2 regions of the Pectobacterium araliae genome follow, and region 2 is predicted to be linked to the other one. Evidence: predicted binding sites of a transcription regulator. Region 2 holds the regulator's gene; the other holds the start of a gene.
The links. The regulator ArgR, encoded in region 2, controls arginine synthesis, uptake and breakdown. The targets are predictions, from matches to a motif close to ANTGAATAAAAATACANT.
Positions count from the first base shown of each region.

Region 1: a site for ArgR is predicted at 1,619-1,636, ahead of argC (N-acetyl-gamma-glutamyl-phosphate reductase). Genes of this name have one in related genera too.

Region 1 covers NZ_AP028908.1:4,271,144-4,274,530, reverse strand. The annotation lists gene AACH44_RS19415 (GntR family transcriptional regulator) at 1-368, opposite strand, end outside; gene argE (acetylornithine deacetylase) at 421-1,572, opposite strand; gene argC (N-acetyl-gamma-glutamyl-phosphate reductase) at 1,775-2,779, shown strand; gene argB (acetylglutamate kinase) at 2,817-3,387, shown strand, end outside.
Region 2 covers NZ_AP028908.1:3,791,212-3,794,598, reverse strand. The annotation lists gene rpsU (30S ribosomal protein S21) at 1-160, opposite strand, end outside; gene tsaD (tRNA (adenosine(37)-N6)-threonylcarbamoyltransferase complex transferase subunit TsaD) at 388-1,401, shown strand; gene argR (transcriptional regulator ArgR) at 1,470-1,940, opposite strand; gene mdh (malate dehydrogenase) at 2,409-3,347, shown strand.

The DNA.
Region 1 (3,387 bases), 480 kb from region 2:
CGTAAGCGGCTGAATTCCCAGATGAACGAATTTTCGCCGATAGCAAATATCTGCTGCTCCTCTCGGCTTGGCAGCCGTTTATGTAGACTAAGCAGGCGAGATGAAATCTGAGTAAATTTCTTTTCGGTAATCGAGTTATAAACCAATGGATTACTGCGAACGTTCTGATTAATAAAGTTACCAGATCCTTGCACCATATGGATCGCGCCGATACTGGCAAGCTTTTCCAGCGCCTGACGAATAGTGAAGCGTGACACGCCGTATTCTTCCGCCAATTGACGTTCTGGTGGCAGCTTTTCCGGCAGCGGATCGGTGTGCTGATAGATTTTGCTCAGTAAATCCTGCGCGATGAAATCTTTCTTTTTCATGGCTGTCTCAAATAGCCCTGCCAGCGTGGCTGGCTGGGTCGTTTGCATCGAATCAGTGGTGGCAGAAGTGATGAATAACCTGCGAAATCAGTTCCCGCGTCGGTTTGATAAACGCGGTATCGATATATTCGTCCGGCTGGTGTGCCTGCTCGATCGAGCCTGGCCCTAAGACCAGCGTCGGACACAGCGTCTGAATAAACGGTGCTTCGGTACAGTAATTCACGATTTCCGTTTTCGTCCCCAGCAGATTCTCCACGACGGATACCAAACGGTGATCCGGTGGGCACTCATAGCCGGGAATCGGTGGATGCAGCTCGCTGATGGTCAAGCGTCCCGGCCAACGCTGGCTGACGGGCGCAAGCGCTTCTGACAGCAGCCCGTCCAGATCGTTAAGCGTAATACCCGGCAACGGGCGAATATCCATATGCAGTTCACAGCAGCCGCAGATGCGGTTAGCGGCATCGCCGCCGTGAATGTGGCCGAGATTCATTGTGGGATAAGGAATGTGGAAAATGGGGTTGTGATAGCGTTCCTGTAGCGTGTTACGCAGCACCAGCAAGTGGGAAATCGCTTCGTGCATCAGCTCAATCGCGTTCACGCCGCGCGACGGATCGCTGGAGTGGCCGGATTGTCCCTGAATGCGGATCGCGTTGGACATATGGCCTTTGTGGGCACGCACCGGTTGCAGTGAAGTCGGTTCACCGATAATGGCGCAGTCTGGGCGAATCTGCGTCGATTCGGAGAAATATTTGGCACCGGCCATGGTCGTCTCTTCATCCGCCGTTGCCAGCACGTAGAACGGTTTCGTGAGTTTGGTCGGATCGATATCGCGTAAGGCATCCAGAATAAAGGCAAAGAATCCTTTCATATCCGCTGTACCCAGACCGTACAGCTTGTTGTCGTGTTCAGTCAGCGTGAAGGGATCGCGCGTCCAACGGCCATCGTCGAACGGGACGGTGTCGGTATGCCCTGCCAACAATAAGCCACCTTTTCCTTCACCAATCCGCGCCAGCATATTAAATTTATTGAGGGTGCCAGGAACGGGTTGGACTTCCACATGGAAGCCGAGATCGCCGAACCAGCCTGCCAGCAGGTTGATTAAGGTATGATTACTTTGATCGAGCGCGCTGTCGGTGGCGCTGATGGACGGTGTGGCGATCAATGCCCGATATAGCTCAATAAAAGGGGGTAAATTCATCTTCACTGTTGACAGCCTCTGGTTAGGATAGTATCAATATTCATGCATTTATTTTGAATAAAAATACAATAATGCTCAGCGAAAGGAAACCCAAAGGTGCGGCGATGACGATTTGTCACTTTCACTGAGTTTCGCGGGTGAACAGCGTACCGACGCTGGTGAACCCTATTACCTGTTCCATAGATAAATAAGAAGGTATACGGATCCCATGCTGAATACGCTGATTGTTGGTGCAAGTGGTTATACTGGCGCTGAGCTTGCGCTCTACCTGAACCGTCACCCACAGATGAACATAACCGCTTTGATGGTTTCTGCGCAAAGTGTCGATGCAGGAAAATTGATTTCTGATTTACATCCGCAGCTCAAAGGCATCATCGATATTCCGGTAAAACCGCTGGCCGATGTTGAAGACGCGGCAAAAGGTGTGGATGTCGTTTTTTTGGCGACCGACCATAAAGTCAGCCACGATTTGGCTCCGGTTTTTCTGGCTGCTGGCTGCACTGTCTTTGATTTATCCGGCGCGTTTCGCGTGCAGGATATTGATATCTATACCCGTTATTATGGGTTTGAACACCAGCATGCGGACTGGCTGGTTCAGGCGGTATACGGTTTGGCTGAATGGAATGCTGAGAGCGTGAAGCAAGCACAACTGATTGCTGTACCTGGCTGCTACCCGACAGTCGCACAACTGTCACTCAAGCCGCTGCTGGATGCTCAACTGCTGAATTCGGCACAGTGGCCAGTAATTAATGCCGTGAGCGGCGTGAGCGGGGCGGGGCGCAAAGCATCGCTGACCAGCAGCTTCTGTGAAGTCAGCCTGCAACCGTATGGCATTTTCAACCACCGCCATGGTGTTGAAATTTCAACGCATCTCGGTACGCCGGTGATCTTCACGCCGCATCTCGGTAATTTTGCGCGTGGAATACTGGCGACCATCACCTGTCGTCTGCAACCTGGCGTCACCCAGCAGGATATCGCGGAAGCTTACCACACGGCCTATCACGATAAGCCACTGGTGCGCCTGTATGATAAGGGTGTCCCGGCGCTGAAATCCGTTGTCGGCCTGCCGTTCTGCGATATCGGTTTCTCCGTTGACGGTGAGCACCTCATCGTGGTGGCAACCGAAGATAACCTGCTGAAAGGCGCGGCGGCGCAGGCGGTGCAATGCATGAACATTCGTTTTGGTTTCCCTGAAACCCAATCATTAATTTAATCACTACTGGTCCCGACATTTCGAGGCGCGAAGCATAATGAATCCGTTAATTATCAAGTTAGGTGGCGTTTTACTGGATAGCGAAGAAGCGCTGGAACGTCTGTTCACTGCGCTGGTGGCTTACCGTCAGGAGCATCAGCGCCCGCTGGTGATTGTGCACGGCGGCGGCTGTCTGGTGGATGACCTGATGAAGAAACTGTCGCTGCCTGTCGTGAAGAAAAACGGCCTGCGCGTCACGCCTGCCGATCAGATCGACATCATCACCGGTGCGTTGGCGGGTTCTGCCAACAAGACGCTACTGTCATGGGCGAAAAAGCATGATATCAACGCAGTCGGTTTGTGTCTGGGTGATGGTGGCAGTACGACGGTTACGCAGTTAGACGAAGCTCTGGGCTTTGTGGGTAAAGCGGAAGCAGGTTCACCTGCGCTGCTGAATACGCTGCTGTCAGCAGGCTATCTGCCTGTCGTTAGCTCCATTGGCATTACGGCGCAGGGCGACCTGATGAACGTCAACGCCGATCAGGCGGCGACGGCGCTGGCGCAAACGCTGGGCGCGGATTTAATCTTGCTGTCTGACGTGAGCGGCATTCTGGACGGTAAAGGCCAGC
Region 2 (3,387 bases):
TCACTGCAGAAGCTTTAGCGCGCTTACGTTCGGTCGTTGGTTTTTCATAAAACTCACGGCGACGAACTTCAGCCAGAACGCCTGCTTTTTCACAAGAGCGTTTGAAGCGACGCAGAGCTACGTCGAACGGCTCGTTTTCACGTACTTTAATTACCGGCATGTGCCTCTCACCTTAATAAATTCGGTTTGCCGCTGGCCTTGTGCCAGCCTTTTCAAAATGGTGCGGAATTCTACTGCAAACGTGACGCCTTTGTAAAGCATCGCGGTGATCATAAAACGCGCAACCAAGGCCAGCGCAGAAATCAGGCCGCTTATGGTAGACTACCCACAGTTTGAAGCAAGCAGCATTTAACGCGTGCTTGTATCGTCGTCAAGGTAGGAACAGTAATGCGCGTATTGGGTATCGAAACATCCTGTGATGAAACGGGTGTGGCCATTTATGACACGGCAACGGGTTTGCTCGCCAATCAATTATACAGCCAGATCAAATTGCACGCTGACTACGGTGGCGTCGTGCCTGAGCTAGCCTCACGTGACCACGTGCGTAAAACGGTTCCGTTAATTCAGGCGGCGCTGCGTGAAGCTGGGTTGCAGGCCGGTGATATTGATGGCGTGGCTTATACCGCTGGGCCTGGCTTAGTTGGCGCATTATTGGTGGGCGCGACTGTCGGCCGTGCTCTGGCCTTCGCTTGGGGCGTACCGGCGATTCCTGTGCATCACATGGAAGGGCATTTGCTGGCCCCGATGTTGGAAGATAACCCACCTGCATTTCCCTTTGTTGCGTTGTTAGTGTCTGGCGGTCATACGCAGCTCATCAGCGTGACGGGGATTGGTGAATACCGTTTGCTGGGTGAATCGGTTGACGATGCAGCGGGTGAAGCGTTTGATAAAACCGCCAAATTACTGGGATTGGACTATCCGGGGGGGCCGATGCTGTCGAAAATGGCACAGGCGGGCGATCCTCATCGCTTTACGTTTCCGCGCCCGATGACCGATCGGCCGGGGTTGGATTTCAGCTTCTCTGGCCTAAAAACGTTTGCTGCTAATACAATTCGTAGCAATGGTGATGATGAGCAGACGCGTGCTGATATTGCACGTGCGTTTGAGGATGCTGTCGTGGATACGCTGGCCATCAAATGTCGTCGTGCGTTGGATGATACCGGTTTTAAGCGGCTGGTTATGGCGGGGGGCGTAAGTGCCAACCGTTCATTACGCCAGCGTCTAGGCGAGGTGATGGCGAAACGCGGTGGTGAAGTGTTTTATGCGCGTCCCGAGTTTTGCACAGATAACGGTGCGATGATTGCCTATGCGGGCAGCGTGCGTCTGGTTCATGGTGCGAGCCAGACGCTTGGCGTATCTGTTCGGCCACGCTGGCCACTGGCTGAATTGCCCGCGGTGTGAGCGTTCGGGCGATAATCACTACGTGTAGCAGGTCTACACGTAGTAAAAAGCGGCAGCAGACGAGCGAATTACAGTTCTTGTTCGAATAACACCAGAATCGCTTCGTAAAGCTGTTTGACGCTGAATCCTCTGGCTGGCGTAGTGAAGATGGTGTCATCACCCGCGATGGTGCCCAGAATACCTTCAGATTTTCCTAATGAGTCGAGCAGGCGTGCGATGAGCTGCGCGGCACCCGGGCTGGTATGGATCACAATGACAGCGTCGTTGTAGTCTACGTCCAACACCAGATTCTTTAGCGGGCTGGACGTGGTAGGGACACCGAGTTCTGCAGGAAGGCAATATACCATCTCCATTTTGGCATTGCGTGTGCGCACTGCGCCAAATTTCGTTAGCATGCGCGAGACTTTGGATTGGTTGATGTTTTCAAAACCTTCGTCTTGCAATGCCTGAACAATTTCACTTTGTGAACTGAACTTCTCTTCCTTTAACAGCGCTTTGAACGCTTTAACGAGGTCTTCTTGTTTTGTCGAATTTCGCATTCTGCACCGGATTAATTGTTATGGTTAATCCTCCTATTATGCAGTTGTGTGAATTTTTATGCAATTAAATCGCGTATAATTCCAGTCTGTTTCCTCAGATATGCGCTAATCGCTGTTTTCAAAAAAATTCAGCCTCCGGGCAGTCCGAAAAATGCGTCCCGCGTCACATAAAAGTAAATCAAATGTTATCAGAATGATGTTGTTTGGACACCATTGATCGGTGTAATGTAGCCCACTGGTTAAACGCACGTGAATTAACACCACGTTATAGCTCAATAGCTTATTAATTTTACTTACCATTCAAACGAACGGTCTTTTTTGATTTATTATTAGAGACATAGCAAATTTTTTGTCTCTCGTTCATTTGTTGAAAGATAAGTAGACTGATTTTATCTCTATTTTTATATTCTGTTTATAACCAAATGAATTCACGGCACTTTTTTATTTTATGATAATAAGGAGTTTAGGATGAAAGTTGCAGTTCTCGGAGCAGCAGGTGGTATCGGTCAGGCGCTCGCACTCCTCCTCAAAACCCAGCTTCCTTCAGGTTCAGAACTATCCCTTTACGATATCGCTCCGGTCACGCCGGGTGTTGCCGTCGATCTGAGCCATATTCCTACAGCAGTGAAGATCAAAGGCTATAGCGGTGAAGATGCTAAACCCGCGCTTGTTGGCGCAGATATCGTGCTGATTTCTGCCGGTGTGGCACGTAAACCTGGCATGGATCGTTCCGATCTGTTCAACGTCAACGCGGGTATTGTGCGTAATCTGGTTGAACAAATTGCGGTTACTTGCCCGAAAGCCTGTATCGGCATTATTACCAACCCGGTGAATACGACCGTTGCTATTGCAGCCGAAGTGCTGAAAAAAGCTGGCGTGTACGACAAAAACAGACTGTTCGGTGTCACAACGCTGGATATCATCCGTTCCAACACGTTCGTTGCTGAGCTGAAGGGCAAACAGCCGCAGGATATTAACGTGCCAGTTATCGGCGGACACTCTGGTGTGACGATTCTGCCTCTGCTGTCTCAGGTTCCTGGTATTAGCTTCAGCGAGCAGGAAGTGGCCGATCTGACCAAGCGTATCCAGAATGCAGGCACTGAGGTTGTTGAAGCCAAAGCAGGTGGCGGATCGGCTACGTTGTCCATGGGTCAGGCTGCTGCGCGTTTTGGTTTGTCTCTGGTTCGTGCGCTGCAAGGTGAAAACGGTGTGGTGGAATGTGCGTACGTTGAGAGTGATGGCAAACATGCTCGTTTCTTCGCGCAGCCGATTCTGTTAGGCAAAGATGGCGTCGCTGAGCGTAAAGACATTGGCGTATTAAGTGCGTTTGAGCAAAACGCACTTAACAGCATGTTGGATACGCTGAAGCAGGATATTGAGTTAGGTGAGACGTTCATCAAGAACTAATTAGCGTATTATTGGGCGTTAATAATACGCAGAGTAAAAA